DNA from 2 places in the Streptomyces sp. NPDC006365 genome. Region 1 is predicted to be linked to the other one. Evidence: predicted binding sites of a transcription regulator. Region 1 holds the regulator's gene; the other holds the start of a gene.
The links. Region 1 encodes HspR, which represses chaperone genes until heat shock. Its sites were predicted from a motif close to TTGAGNNNNNNNNNCTCAA; they were not measured.
Positions count from the first base shown of each region.

Region 2: a site for HspR is predicted at 2,020-2,038, ahead of lon (endopeptidase La). Genes of this name have one in related genera too.

Region 1 covers NZ_JBIAHS010000018.1:61,238-68,638, reverse strand. The annotation lists gene ACFYO0_RS35710 (alpha-E domain-containing protein) at 1-105, shown strand, start outside; gene ACFYO0_RS35705 (transglutaminase domain-containing protein) at 113-955, shown strand; gene ACFYO0_RS35700 (DUF1876 domain-containing protein) at 1,020-1,295, shown strand; gene ACFYO0_RS35695 (sugar ABC transporter substrate-binding protein) at 1,385-2,500, opposite strand; gene ACFYO0_RS35690 (dihydrofolate reductase family protein) at 2,729-3,304, shown strand; gene ACFYO0_RS35685 (hypothetical protein) at 3,306-3,665, opposite strand; gene ACFYO0_RS35680 (helix-turn-helix domain-containing protein) at 3,706-4,158, opposite strand; gene ACFYO0_RS35675 (hypothetical protein) at 4,514-4,768, shown strand; gene ACFYO0_RS35670 (heat shock protein transcriptional repressor HspR) at 4,879-5,328, opposite strand; gene dnaJ (molecular chaperone DnaJ) at 5,336-6,541, opposite strand; gene grpE (nucleotide exchange factor GrpE) at 6,626-7,333, opposite strand; gene dnaK (molecular chaperone DnaK) at 7,330-7,401, opposite strand, start outside.
Region 2 covers NZ_JBIAHS010000011.1:48,202-55,602, reverse strand. The annotation lists gene ACFYO0_RS27480 (response regulator transcription factor) at 1-5, opposite strand, end outside; gene ACFYO0_RS27475 (spermidine synthase) at 120-815, opposite strand; gene ACFYO0_RS27470 (ASCH domain-containing protein) at 914-1,369, opposite strand; gene ACFYO0_RS27465 (HAD domain-containing protein) at 1,417-1,920, shown strand; gene lon (endopeptidase La) at 2,061-4,478, shown strand; gene ACFYO0_RS27455 (MarR family winged helix-turn-helix transcriptional regulator) at 4,697-5,233, shown strand; gene ACFYO0_RS27450 (protein phosphatase 2C domain-containing protein) at 5,264-6,049, opposite strand; gene ACFYO0_RS27445 (nitrate- and nitrite sensing domain-containing protein) at 6,482-7,401, shown strand, end outside.

The sequences.
Region 1 (7,401 bases):
CTGCTCGGGGAGTTGCAGACATCCTGCATGGCCTCCGCCGAGGCGGTCGCGGAGAAGTTCTTCCCGTACCAGGGGCCCGTCGAGTGGGCCCAGGAAGGAGCGTGAGCACGCCATGACGAGACGGCTCCGTATCCGGCACACCACGAAGGTGTCGTACGCCCAGGCCGCGGTCTCCTCCCACAACGAGGTCCGCATGACGCCGCTGACGCTCCCGAGCCAGACCACGCTGGACGCCCGCGTCCTGGTGAACCCCTCCACCCCGACCTGGTCGTACTGGGACTACTGGGGCACCCAGGTCACCGGCTTCGACCTGATGGAACCGCACGCGGACCTGATGATCACGGCGGTGAGCCTGGTCGAGACGGCCCCGCCGGGCGGGCTCCCCTCGGCCCCGACCTGGGCGGAGGTGGCCGAACGGGTCGCGAACTCCCGCCTGTTGGAGTACGCGGCACCGACATCCCGTACGACCATGCCCGACGCACTCGTCGAGCGGGCCCGCACGGCCGCGGCCGGCCTCGACCCGCACGAGACGGCGGTGGCGGTGTCGTCCATGGTCGCCGACCACGTCAGGTACATCCCCGGCTCCACCGGCGTGAACACCGCCGCCGCCGAGGCCTGGGAACAGGGCGCCGGCGTCTGCCAGGACATCGCCCACCTCACGGCGGGCCTGCTGCGTGCCCTCGGCCTGCCCACCCGCTATGTCTCCGGCTACCTCCACCCCGACCGCGACGCGGAGCTCCACCGCCCCGTCGAAGGCCAGAGCCACGCCTGGGTCGAGTACTGGGCGGGCGACTGGACCGGCTACGACCCCACCAACCGCGTCCGCGTCGACGAGTCCCACGTGGTCGTGGGCCGGGGCCGCGACTACGACGACGTCACCCCGCACAAGGGGGTGTACCGGGGGGTGGCCGGAGGGCCTCCCGAGGTGACCGTGGAGTTCACGCGGGTGGCGTAAGTGGGGCAGGCGGGCGGATCCTGTTGGTGGTAGCCATAGCCGGCCGTCTCCGGAGGTGATCGCGATGACCCACTCGGCTGTCGGATGGCACGTGGAGCTGGAATTCGAGGAGGACGACCACCGCACCCGCGCCGCCGCCCTCGTACGACTCCGTGATGGAAGCGAGGTACGAGCCCACGGCTACGCCAAACGCCACCCCACCGACTCCAACCAGCCAAGGGTGGGCGAAGAAGTGGCAGGAGCCAGGGCCCTGAACGAACTGGCCATGAAACTCCTGACCAAGGCCCACGACGAAATAGACGAGGCCTCCGGCCGGACGTCACGTCCACTGAATGCGTGACGTGGGGACGGTTGCGATGCCGTCCCGGTGAGGGCGGGACCATCCGGCTCCCGCCCCTGCCTCCTCCTGCCCGGAAGCCGGACCCCTACCTATTTCTTCAGGCCGAGTTCCTCGCATGCCGTCTCGTACTTGGACGTGCAGATGTCCGAGACCTTGTAGATGCCGTCGTTGATGACCGTGTCCTCGATGTTGTCCTTCGTCAGGGGGGAGACGAGGACGAGGTGGGCCGGGATGTTCTCCTTCGTCGGGCTGTCCACCTTGTCGCGGGTGAGTGCGTCGAACTCGATGCCCCAGCCGCGGGCCACGGCCACGGCCAGCTCGGCGGCGGTCTCGGCCTCTTCGGGGTAGGGCTTGTAGACGCTCATGTACTGCTCGCCGGAGACGATGCGCTGCACCGCCTCGAGTTCCGCGTCCTGGCCGGTGATCGGCGGCAGGTCGGTCACGCCGGCCGCCTTCAGAGCGGAGACGATGCCACCCGCCATGCCGTCGTTGGCGGAGTACACCCCGTCGATGTTCGCGGCGCCGATGGAGGAGATCGCGGCCATCATGTTGGCCCGCGCGTTCGACGGCTTCCAGTCCTTGGTGTCGTACTGCTTGGCGATGGTCACCTTGTCGCTGAGTTCGGCGAGGGCGGACTTCTTGAACTGGGCCGCGTTCGGGTCGGTGACCGCACCGTTCATCATGACGATCTTCTCGGACCTGCCGCCGTCCAGGACCTCGGCCAGCGCACGGCCCTGCACCTCCCCGACCTGCTGGTTGTCGAAGGAGACGTACGCGTCGATGGGGCCCTCGGCCAGCCGGTCGTATGCGATGACGGGGATGTCCGCGTCCTTCGCCTTCTGCACGCCGTCCGCGATGTCCTTGGCGTCCACCGCGTCCAGGAGCACCACGTCGACCTTGTCGTCGACCATCCGCTGGAGCTGGTTCCTCTGCTCGCCGGCGTCCTGGTCGGCGTTGGCGTATACGACCTCGCCCTTGCCGTTGGTCAGCTCGTCGACCTTCTTCTTGATGATGGGGTGGTCGAACTTCTCGTAGCGCTGGTTCGCCTTCTCCGGCAGCAGCAGACCCACCGTGATGTCGTCGCCCCTGGTCGGCTTCGCCGATCCGCCCTCCGTGCTGTCTTCGAGCACACCACATGAGGCGAGCGAGAGAGTCATGGTGGACACGGCCAGGGATATGGCGATACGACGCATACGGCTGTTCACTTCTGGTGCCTTCCGAACGAGAGCGCAGTTTTGCGACCCAGGTGACAAAAAGCCAACGCGGGCGTATCAAATGCGTCAAGGAATTCTGTCTAACGAGATCACAACAGCACTCTGCGTGGTTGTCGTGAAGACACAGAGGTGAAGATCTGGAGGACCGGCGGGCGAGGATGGAGCATACGTGATCGCCTGTCCATCGGCAGTTCACCCACCGCGAGCCCGGGAGCCCCGATGCGCAAGATCACGCTGAGTATGTCCGTGTCCCTCGACGGTTACTTCGCGGGTCCGAACGGCGAACTCGACTGGCATCTGGTCGACGACGAGGTGCACCGCCACTTCAACGAGCGCATCAAGCCGATGGGCGGCTTCCTGCACGGGCGGGTCATGCACGAGCTGATGGTCGGCTACTGGCCGACCGCCGACGAGGACCCCTCGGCCACGGAGCCCGTGCGCGAGTTCGCGGCCATCTATCGGGACATGCCGAAGATCGTGTACTCCCGCACCCTGGAGCCGGGTCCAGCCGACTGGAACACGACCGTCGTACGGGAAGTCGTGCCCGAGGAAGTCAGGGCCCTCAAGGAGCAGCCCGGCGGCGACCTCGGAATCGGCGGTGCGGAACTCGCGGCGGAGTTCCGCCGCCACGACCTGATCGACGAGTACCTGCTCTACGTCGTTCCGGTCATCCTGGGCCGCGGACGTCCCCTCTTCCCGGAATCGGACGCCACCACCCGCCTCCGTCTCGCCGCGACCCACACCTTCGGCAACGGCCTCGTGCTCCTGCGCTACGAGCGAGCCGGCGCGTCCTGAGTCAGTCCCCGTCGTCCGGTGGGTGTTCAGGGAAGCGGAGGAGGCGGGGCGGGGGGAGCGGGAAGTGTTCGCCGTCGGGGTGCCGGCGGCGGACGCCGTCGTCGGTACGCGCGTTGGGGGCGGACTCGGGATGGGTGGCGGTGCGGGCGTCGGAGGACGGCGGTTCGGTCGCTCGGGCGTGCTCGTGCCAGCCGGCGCGGAACCAGTTCAGCTGCTGCCGTTGCAGCTCCTCCTCGGTGAGCACGCGGACGCCCTCCGGTCCGGCCGCCCGGACCTTCTCGCCGAGTCCGATGAGCAGTTCGCCCATCAGCCTGGAGACGCGTTCCGCCTCGTCACCCCGGCCGCCGCCCGGATTCCCCATGTGCCGCACTCCCTCGACTCCCTCGCGCTGCCCCCTCGCGTCAATCGCCCTCAGGCAGGAACTGCCTCGCCACCTTGGCGAACAGCTCCCGCAGTTCGGGCGGGACACCCATCCTGCGAGCCGCCTCCTCGGGACTCAGCGCCGTATGGCCGTCCCCGGCCGCGGGGTACCCGCCGCCCGCGATGACCGGCAGGTCGTCCTCCGTCAGCCGCCCCGACCGGATGAGCATCTCGCGCAGCGGCACGCCCAGTACGGCCGCGATACGCCGCATCGTCTCAAGGTCGGGCATGGACTGACGCTGCAACAGCCGGCTCACGGCGGCCCGATGCACTCCGGCATCGTCGGCGAGCTTCGAACGACCGCCCCCACGCGGGCTGTCGATGTCGTAGCCACGGCCGCGCAGCAGTTCCTCGATCCAGCCGGCGAACTCGTCGAGCCCCTCGGCCCGGTATCTGCGATCTGAATGGGCATCGGCCTGTGAGCTGGAACGCATATGTCCGCTCTCCCCTCGTCGCGCGGACAACGTACCGATCGCCCTCGCGCCAAGGTGTGTGCGCGCTCGCGCGTAACCGTGGAGATTCGGCAACGACCGCCAGATCAGCGGCAGTTGACGTACGGCCTGGAGCGTCACCATCGCGCCCACCTCCACGGAGGGTAGTCACTTGCGTACGCGCTCGCACCATGCAAGTCTATTCGCTCGCTCCCTGTTATCGAACACATGTTCCCACACTCGGGGCGAAGAAGAGCGGGGAAGGCCGAAGAGAGGAGCGCCACGATGACCGATGCCACGCGCAGAACGTTTCGTACGGACCGGCTGCTGCGCGAGGACGCCGGGACGGAGGCCGACCATGACGACGACTGAGGCCGACGAAGTCGCACTGGAGCTGGAACGCCTGCGCCGCTCGGTAGACGTCGGCTTCGCCACCACCCGTGGCGACCTGGCCCTCCTGCTCCAGCGCGCCGACCAGACGGACAAGACCCTCGACGAACACGAAACCCGCCTCGAGTCACTGGAACGCGCCCGATGGCCCCTGCCGTCCCTGGCGGCCCTCACGTCATGCATCGCCCTGGCAGTGACGCTTTGGCAGGCGGCGGGGCGCTGACCGCCGACGTACGCACACATCCCGATCGGCGACTTCGGTGTCGTACGACATGCAGGGGCCCGGAGGATCGACGATCAACCTCCGGGCCCCTGCACGCTGTTGCGCTGTCCCTAGTCCGACTGCTGGCGCTTCGGGCGCCACACCACCAGTGCGCTCGTCTGCTGGACGTCCTGGTACGGGACCAGGTCGCGGCGGTACGAGGCGTGCACCGCGGCCTCGCGTTGCTGCATCGCTGCGGCGGCGCCGTCCAGGGCCGCTTGCAGTTCCGCTACGCGGGACTGGAGGGCGGCGACCTGGTTCTCCAGTTCGATGATGCGTTTGATGCCGGCCAGGTTGATGCCCTCGTCCTGCGACAACTGCTGGACCGTGCGCAGCAGTTCGATGTCGCGGGCCGAGTAGCGCCGGCCCCGTCCGGCTGTGCGGTCGGGGGAGACCAGGCCGAGGCGGTCGTACTGGCGCAGGGTCTGGGGGTGCAGACCGGAGAGCTGGGCCGCCACCGAGATGACGTACACCGGAGTTTCCTCGGTCAGCTCGTACGGATTGCGTCGACGGCCATCCATGGTGTCCTCATGCTCCCTTCGCCGCCTGGAACAGCTCCGCCCGCGGGTCCTCGCCCGCGGTCGCCTCGCGGTACGCCTCGAGCGCGTCACGCGCCTTGCCCGACACATCCTTGGGAACCGCGACCTCGACGGTGACCAGCAGGTCCCCGCGGGTGCCGTCCTTGCGGACCGCGCCCTTGCCCCGGGCGCGCATCGTCCGCCCGTTGGGCGTGCCCGGCGGCAGTTTCAGGGTGACCGGCGGCCCGCCCAGAGTCGGCACCCGGACCTCCCCGCCCAGCGCCGCCTCGGCGAACGTCACCGGCACCGTCACCGTGAGATTGTCGCCCTTGCGGCCGAAGACCGGGTGGGTGCCCACATGCACGATGACGTACAAGTCGCCCGCCGGACCGCCCCGTTCACCCGGCGCGCCCTTGCCGCGCAGCCGGATCCGCTGGCCGTCGCTGACGCCCGCGGGGATCCGGACCTGCATCGTGCGCGACGACTTGGCCCGGCCGCTGCCCTTGCAGATCTCGCAGGGGGTTTCCGCCATCAGACCGCGGCCCTTGCAGTCGGGGCACGGATCGGTGAGCGAGAAACCGCCGCCCGAACCGCGCGCCACCTGCCCCGTGCCGACGCACGTCGGGCACACGCGCGGCGTGCCGTTCGCGTCGCCGGTGCCCGAACAGGCCTTGCAGGGCGACTGCGAGGACATCCGCAGCGGAACCGTCGCGCCGTCCACCGCCTCCGTGAAGCTCAGCGTGACCTCGGACTCGATGTCCTGGCCGCGCCTGGGCTGCGTACGTGTGCCGGTGCCCGCGCCGCCCCGGTTGAACAGGCCCCCGAAGACGTCACCGAGGCCGCCGCCGAATCCGCCGCCGGCACCGCCGCCGGCACCGCCCGCCCCGCCCTGGCCGGGTCCGCCTCCGAAGAGGTCGCCCAGGTCGAAGTTGAACGTGCCGCCGGCGCCCGCGCCGGGGCCCGGCCTGAAGCCGCCGTTGCCGAAGAGGGTGCGCGCCTCGTCGTACTCCTTGCGCTTCTTGGGATCGCCGAGGACGTCGTTCGCCTCGGAGATCTCCTTGAAGCGCTCCTCCGCCTTGGCGTTCCCCTTGTTGGCGTCCGGGTGGTACTCGCGGGCGAGCTTGCGGTACGCCTTCTTGATCTCGGCCTCGGTGGCGTCCTTGGGGACGCCGAGGACCTTGTAGTAGTCCTTCTCGATGAAGTCCTTCGTGCTCATCCTCGACGTCCCTCCTTCCTTCTCACGCGCCATACGGTCCGTACGTTCATTCGTACGCGCCATACGCCCCGTACGTCGCCGAAGTCAGCCCTCGTCCGGGCCACCGTTCTCCTTGTCGTCGGCCGGCGACTGCGACGAATCCGCCTCGTCGGCCTTGACGGTCTGCGCGCCCGGCTGCGGCTCGGCCACCGCCACCCGCGCGGGGCGGATGGTGCGCTCGCCGAAGCGATACCCAGGCTGCAGAATCGCCACGCACGTCGTCTCCGTGACGTCCGGCGCGTAACTGTGCATCAGGGCCTCGTGGATCGTCGGGTCGAAGGGCTCGCCCTCCTTGCCGAACTGCTGGAGGCCCAGCTTCGCCGCGACGGTCTCCAGCGACTCGGCCACCGACTTGAAGCCGCCGACCAGTTCGCCGTGATCCCGCGCGCGGCCGATGTCGTCGAGTACGGGCAGGAGCTCGGTCAGGAGGTTCGCGATGGCGATCTCCTTGACCTGGATCCGGTCCCGCTCGACCCGGCGGCGGTAGTTCTGGTACTCGGCCTGGAGCCGCTGGAGGTCCGCCGTGCGCTCACCGAGCGCCGTACGCACCTGGTCCAGCTGCGCCGTCAGGGCCGCCGTCTGCTGTGCTGCCTGCTGGGCTGCTGCCGCGTCCCCGGCCGGGGCCGCCCCCTCCTGAGGGGCGGCCTTCGGCTCCGCGTCATCAGGTGTGGCGCCGGAAGGGACGTCGGGCTGCTGCTGAGGCTGAGCCTGCTGCGGCTGCTGCTCGTCGAAGCCCGGGGTCTCCTCCGTCACGCGGCACCGTCCTTCCGGTCCTCGTCGACGATCTCGGCGTCAACGACATCGTCGTCGGCCTTGGCCTG
Region 2 (7,401 bases), on a different contig from region 1:
TCCATCGCCCGCCCCTGAGGTGTGCTTTCCGGAATCGTTGGGGGTGATTCCATGACTGCGCTTGACGCTTGAATGATCTGCATCAGGTCAGCAGAGTACGGGCAGTTACCACCGCTCGGCTATCCAGGCCTGACAGCGAGATGCACGACGTCCGGAACGCCCCGGGCAACCGGGATCTCTTCGGTACGCACCTGCCGGAACCCGGCATTCCCCAAACTTCCCTCGAAATCAGACGAGGGCTGAGCCGACCACACGGCAAGCACCCCACCTGGCCTCAACACCCTTGCGCACGCGGCGAGTCCGGCCGTCGTATAGAGGTTTTCGTTGCCGTCCGTGACGGTCCATCCGGGCCCGTTGTCGATGTCGAGGCACAGTGCGTCGTACGTGTCGGACGTCTCATTGACGTAAGCGACCAAATCGTCTTCGACAATCTCGGTACGCGGGTCCGCGAGCGCCGTCGCCGAGATGTCCGACAGCGGCCCCTCCAGATGCCAGTCGATGACCGCCCGTTCCCGTTCGACCACCGCGATACGCCCCCATCGCGGATCGGCGGCCGCATGAGCCAGCGAGAACCCGACGCCGAGCCCGCCGATCAGCACGCTCGGCTCGCGGCGCCCGTCCAGGGCATCACGAGCGGCGTCGACGAGCAGCCGCTCCGAGCGCCCGTCCGATGTGTCCATCAGGAAGCACCCGTTGGCGATGATCTGCAGCAGTCCGCCGTGGCGACGCAGTACGACTTCGCCGTACGGGCCGTTGCGGCGGTCTATGACTACGGGGGTTTCGGGGTCTACAGGGGTGTCGTACGGGGTGGTCATGGGGCCATCCTGGCAAGTCGCTCCGGTGAGGGGCAGCCGAATTGGCGGGCCACGTGGCGTTCGGCCTTGCGAGGGCGGCGTTGACCGGGCACGGCAGGTCAGTCGGCGGGGCGGAGGTCGGTGACGAGGCGGAAGCGTTCCAGGACCGTGGGCGTCGTGTCGTCCACAGTGAACCCGGGGTCCTCCAGCGCCGCGCGCATCTCCTCGCTGTGCCAGAACCGCTCGTGGCCCGCCCGCCACTCGGCCACGCTGGTGTAGCCCTCGCCTTCGTCCACCGCGTGGGCGAGATCCACCCGAGCCAGCGGTACGACGCGGACGTCGGTCACCTCGATGACTCCCGTCGGCCGGTCTTCGGAGTCGACGACCACCGAACGGCTCCCCACCTCGGGCAGTGGCTCACTCTCGTGCGCGTAATCGACGAGAAGTTCCGTCGTGGACGTCTTGGAACCGTCGAGAATCGCCGCGACAAGCTGGTCGCGCAGCGGGCCGGGGAAGGCGAACTCGGCTTTGGGCAACGATGCGAGGTCTTCGGGTGAGGCCGAGTCGGTCGTCATGCGGGCACGGTAGCCGCCCTCTTGGGGCGAGCCGATAGCGTTCGGCCATGGCCGGACATGCCGAGCGCCCGCTGCTCTTCCTGGACGTTGATGGCACTCTTCTCCCCCTTGGGGGAGCGCGGCTTCCCCCGGCCCTTGAGGACTGGGACGGCTGGCAGGACATGTCGAATCCTCAGCTGGCGAAGATCGACCCTACGCACGGTCCGCGCTTGTCGGCGCTGCCCTGCACCCTGGTGTGGGCCACCGCCTGGATGGACGATGCCAACGAAGTGATAGCTCCGCTGCTCGGGCTGCCCGAACTGCCAGTGGCGGACCTGCCGGACGCGCCGGAGGAAGACGAGGCGCGAGGGCTGCACTGGAAGACCCGAGCCCTCGTCGAGGCCGCGGCGGGACGCCCGTTCATCTGGGTCGACGACGAGCTGACCGATCTCGATCGCACCTGGGTGTCAGCGCACCACCCAGGACAAGCCCTTCTCCACCGTGTCGATTCCACAATCGGCCTCGCTGATACGGACTTTGCCGTACTCGACGACTGGCTGCGCGACGCGTGATCTTTGTTCGCCGCCTTCGACGAAGAAGGGGAACAGGGCTCTGCGATCGCTGACAGCGAACGGTCCTTAGCGACGGGAACATTCGGCAGCCCCTGTGCATTGAGCCTGCATAACTCAACTTGACTGCCATAGGGGAGACCATGACTTCGACGTCCACACCGCTCACCCTGCCCGTGCTGCCGCTCGACGACGAGGTCGTGCTGCCCGGGATGGTGGTGCCCCTGGACCTGAACGATGCCGATGTACGAGCCGCGGTGGAGGCCGCGCAGGCCGCCGCGCGTTCCAGTGGGAGCAGCAAGCCGAAGGTGCTGCTTGTTCCACGGATCGACGGGACGTACGCGAGTACGGGTGTGCTCGGGACCGTCGAGCAGGTAGGCCGGCTGGCCGACGGTGACCCTGGTGCGCTGATCCGCGGGCGTGGGCGGGTGAAGATCGGGGCCGGGACCACCGGGCCCGGTGCCGCGCTGTGGGTCGAGGGGACCCGGGTGGACGAGAGCGTGCCCGACCCGCTGCCGGGTCAGGCCGCCGACCTCGTCAAGGAGTACAAGGCCCTCGCCACCAGCTGGCTGCGCAAGCGCGGTGCCTGGCAGGTGGTCGACCGGGTGCAGGCGATCGATGATGTCTCCGCCCTGGCCGACAACTCCGGGTACTCGCCCTTCCTGACCACCTCGCAGAAGGTCGAGCTGCTCGAGACCGCCGACCCCGTCGCCCGGCTGAAGCTCGCCACCGAGCAGCTCCGCGAGCACCTAGCCGAGCAGGACGTCGCCGAGTCCATCGCCAAGGACGTACAGGAAGGCGTCGACAAGCAGCAGCGCGAGTTCCTGCTCCGGCGGCAACTCGAGGCCGTACGCAAGGAATTGCGCGAGCTGAACGGTGAGCAGGACGGCGAGGAGTCCGACGACTACCGGGCCCGAGTCGAGGCCGCCGACCTTCCCGAGAAGGTCCGCGAGGCCGCCCTCAAGGAGGTCGACAAGCTGGAGCGGTCGAGCGACCAGTCGCCGGAAGGGTCGTGGATCCGGACCTGGCTCGACACGGTGCTCGAACTCCCGTGGAGCGAGCGCACGGAGGACTCGTACGACATCCAGGGCGCCCAGGCGATCCTCGACGCCGAGCACGCCGGGCTGGAAGACGTGAAGGAGCGCATCACCGAGTACCTGGCCGTGCGCAAGCGGCGGCTGGAGCGAGGGCTGGGAGTCGTCGGCGGGCGCCGTGGCGGCGCCGTGCTCGCGCTCGTCGGGCCTCCCGGTGTCGGCAAGACCAGCCTCGGCGAGTCCGTCGCGCACGCGATGGGGCGCAAGTTCGTACGGGTCGCCCTCGGCGGCGTACGCGACGAGGCCGAGATCCGCGGTCACCGGCGTACGTACGTGGGCGCGCTGCCCGGTCGTATCGTCCGCGCCATCAAGGAAGCCGGGTCCATGAACCCGGTCGTGCTCCTGGACGAGATCGACAAGGTCGGCTCCGACTTCCGGGGCGACCCCGCCGCCGCCCTGCTCGAAGTACTCGACCCCGCGCAGAACCACACCTTCCGCGACCACTACCTGGAGGTCGAACTCGACCTGAGCGACGTGGTGTTCCTGGCCACGGCCAACGTCCTGGAAGCCATTCCGGAGGCGCTGCTCGACCGCATGGAGCTCGTACGGCTCGACGGCTACACCGAGGACGAGAAGGTCGTCATCGCCCGGGACCACCTGCTGCCGCGGCAGTTGGAGCGGGCCGGTCTTGAGAAGGCCGAAGTCACCCTCGACGAGAGCGCGTTGCGCAAGCTCGCCGGTGAGTACACGCGGGAAGCGGGTGTACGGAACCTGGAGCGGGCCATCGCACGGCTGTTCCGCAAAGTCGCCGCACAGCACGAACTCGGCGAGCGGAAGCTGCCGTTCACGGTCGGCGAGGGCGATCTGCGCGGGCTGATCGGCCGGCCGCACCATGTGCCCGAGTCCGCCCAGGATCCGGCCGAGCGCCGCACGGCCGTCCCCGGTGTCGCCACCGGGCTCGCGGTCACCGGCGCGGGCGGCGACGTGCTCTACGTGGAGGCGTCGCTGGCCGATCCGGAGACGGGAGCCTCCGGTCTGACCCTCACGGGCCAGCTCGGCGACGTGATGAAGGAGTCCGCACAGATCGCGCTCTCCTTCCTCCGCTCTCGCGGCGCCGAACTCGAGCTGCCCGTGGGCGACTTGAAGGACCGGGGCGTGCACATCCACTTCCCGGCGGGCGCGGTCCCCAAGGACGGACCGAGCGCGGGCGTCACGATGACGACGGCTCTCGCTTCGTTGCTCAGCGGGCGGCTCGTCCGTACGGATGTGGCGATGACCGGTGAAGTCTCACTGACCGGGCGGGTGTTGCCCATCGGTGGCGTCAAGCAGAAGCTGCTGGCCGCGCATCGGGCCGGTGTCACCACCGTCATCATTCCCAAGCGGAACGAGGCCGACTTGGACGATGTGCCCGCCGAGGTTCTGTCGAAGCTCGACGTTCACGCCGTCACGGACGTTCGGCAGGTGCTTGAGCTGGCGTTGTCGCCGGCTACGAACGGGGCTGCTCCGGAGGTTCCGGTGGCGGCGTGACGGACGCCGTCGGGAATGAAGACCCGGTCCCCTCGCGGGGCCCGGGTCTTCGCCATACGGCCGACCGGGCTGGGGACGGTTCGCTGCCGGGTGCGGGTTCGTTGTGGTTGCTCGCGCCCACGCGGCGGAGCTGCAAATGTCACAGCCCCGCGCCCTGAAAAGCCTGCGCCTCCCCGCGCCCTGATCTGCTCCCCGGAAATACCTCCCGAGCTGCGGGAATGACTAAGCTTCCGCAAAACTTTCAGGATCGCGAAGCTGAGTCAGGGGCCGATGTGGGCGAGGGCGGAAACGGTGAGGGACAGCCGTTGCGGTCGGGGCAGGGTGTGGATCAGGAATTCCTCGCCCTGGAGCGGGAGTTGACCGTACTTCTGCGGCGTGCGCGGGCCTCCTCCGGGGAGATGGCCCGGGAGGTTCACCCCGATCTGGAGTCCGCCGCGTACGGACTGCTCGTACGCCTGGATGAGCGCGGCGGTCAGCGTGCCACCGAGCTCGCCGCCTACATCGGCGTCGGCAAGGCCACCATGTCCCGGCAGCTGAGGGCCCTCGAAGAGCTGGGGCTCATCGCCCGCGAGCCCGATCCCGCCGACGGGCGTGCCTGGCTGGTCCACCTCACGGAGGAGGGCCGGGCCCGGTTCCGTACGGTGCGGGATGCGCGGCGGGCGCGCTACGTGCGCCAGCTCGCGAACTGGGACCGCAAGGAAGTTGCCGAACTGGCCCGGCTGCTTCATCAGTTGAACCGGCGGAGCGAGGGCTGAGCTCTGGGGGTGCGGGCGTAGAGGACGCCGTCACAACTCCACGTAGACCACCGTCGCGTCATCATGCCTCTTGCTCCGCTCCAGGAACTCCCGCCCCGCATCCTCCCGTTCCAGCGCCCGCACCCGCTCGACCAGCGCCTGGGCCCCCTCCTTCCGCACCAGCGTGACGAGTTCCGCCCAGTCGCCCTGGTGGAACTTGTCCACCCACCGCGTGGCGCCGTCCGTCAGGGCGGTGAGCGTGCGGACCTCGGTGCGCGGGAGCGTGCCGGTCACCGCGCGGGCCGCCACCGACGGGTCCGCGGCGGCTGTGAAGAAGCCGCCCTCCTTGTTGCGGATCGTCGCGTCGGTGATCGCGTGTGTGGCCAGGGAGGCGCGGGGGACGCGGGAGAGGCGGTCGTCGAGGAGGGGGACGACCGTGCCGGAGGGGGACTCGGCCAGGAGGGCGGAGTCGGAGAGGACCAGGTACTCGACCTCGTGTGCGGACCAGCGGGCGAGGACCACGGTTGCCTGTGGGGTTCGTGGGTGAGAAAGGTCACAAGTGAACCGATGGGCTTCCGCGGTTCGTGAGATGGCCTGGCCCAGTACCTCGGTGAGGGGCAGATCTCGGCGTGAAGTGGACAGTTCACCCAGCGCTCCGCCGAGCCGCGCCGTGAACCAGGGGACCGAGTGCCGACAGCCCACTTCCGTCGCCGGTGGAGTGACTCCGTCAAGCACGACAAGCGAACCGCCCTGACCCGAGGCCGGGACTCCGGCCGCCGCGTAGTCCTCGTTCGGACGGGCAGAATCACCGGGGACCGAGATCAGTTCCGTGCGCATTCGGCCAGTCTGCACGAGCTCTTCACAAGCTTCGTCAAAGGCTGGCAATTGTCGCCGAATTGGCGAGAAGTGGCAGGTCACCCGCCTGAAATGGGGCGGAATAAGTGGCTCCGCCGGGGCACGGCGGCGCATCTTGCCACCGGATGCCGCGGGAGTCCAACAGGCCCACCGTGCGAGGTGGCTGCACTGGCCAGAGGAACTTGCTCACCTCTGCCCCACCGATGTTCACTCCTTTGGGTGGCGGGTCAGGCGATGCGCGGCCACTGCCCACCGGCACTGGGAGGGTCGGGAGCCGTAACGGTGGCGACGCGTTTGATGGCGAATCGTCACCCGGGCCCATGGGTACACGAGTCAAGAATGCGAGCATCGGTGCAGAAGATGCGGCCTCGGCGCAAAGGCAATCAGAAGGCCTCGGACGAGGCCTCCGGGCGCATGTCGAGCTCCCAGAACTCCCCGGCAGGACAGCCGAGGAACCCGGACCCCGCCGGAAAGAGCCGCCCCGCCCACGTACGCACCCGGCTGATCGTCGCCGTCGCCGTCGTGGCCGTCGCGATCGCCGGAGCCGGTGCCCCCTCCGTCGTCGCCGCCTCGAGCGACCTGAACGACTCCCAGAACCTGGTCACGCTCGCCGACCAGACCAAGGACGCGCTGACCCTCGCCCACGCGCTCGCCGACGAACGCGACGAGGTCACCTCCTACATCGCGGCCGGCCGCCCCGATGGCGAAGGCCCCTCCGAGCGGCACAGCGCCCGCGTCGACCGGCAGGTCGACGAGCTGAGCACCGAGGAGGCGCCCGCCGAGCTGCGCAAGGACCTCGACGAGATCTCTTCCGTACGCAGAGCAGCGCTCACCGGCAAGAGCACCGCTCTCGAAGCGCATCAGGCGTACTCCACCGCCATAGCCGAACTCCACGCCCTCGCCGAGGACCTGGCCGAGCGGCTGCCGCCCCGCGCGGGCGCCGGCGCGCACGCACTCGCCGACCTCGACACCGCCGTCCAGCAGGCCGCCGCCACCCGCGGACTGCTCCTCGCCGCGCTGAACGTGCCCACCAGGACCGAGACCGTCACCGACCCGGTCACCGGCGCGACCAGCAGGGAGACCACGTCTTCCGCGGCCGACACCAGGACGCGCAACGCCCTCAGTGCCGCCGCCCAGCAGGCGAACGTCCGAGAGCAGGCCGCGCTCGCCGACTTCCACGACGCCGCGCCCACCGCGAACAGCGCGTCGTACTACTCCACGGTGACCGGTCCCGACGTCACCTCCGCCGAGAGGTACCTCGCGACCCTCGTCGACCGGGCGACCCTCTCCGAGTCCGAACTCGGCACCAACACCGAGAAACTGGACGCAGCGCT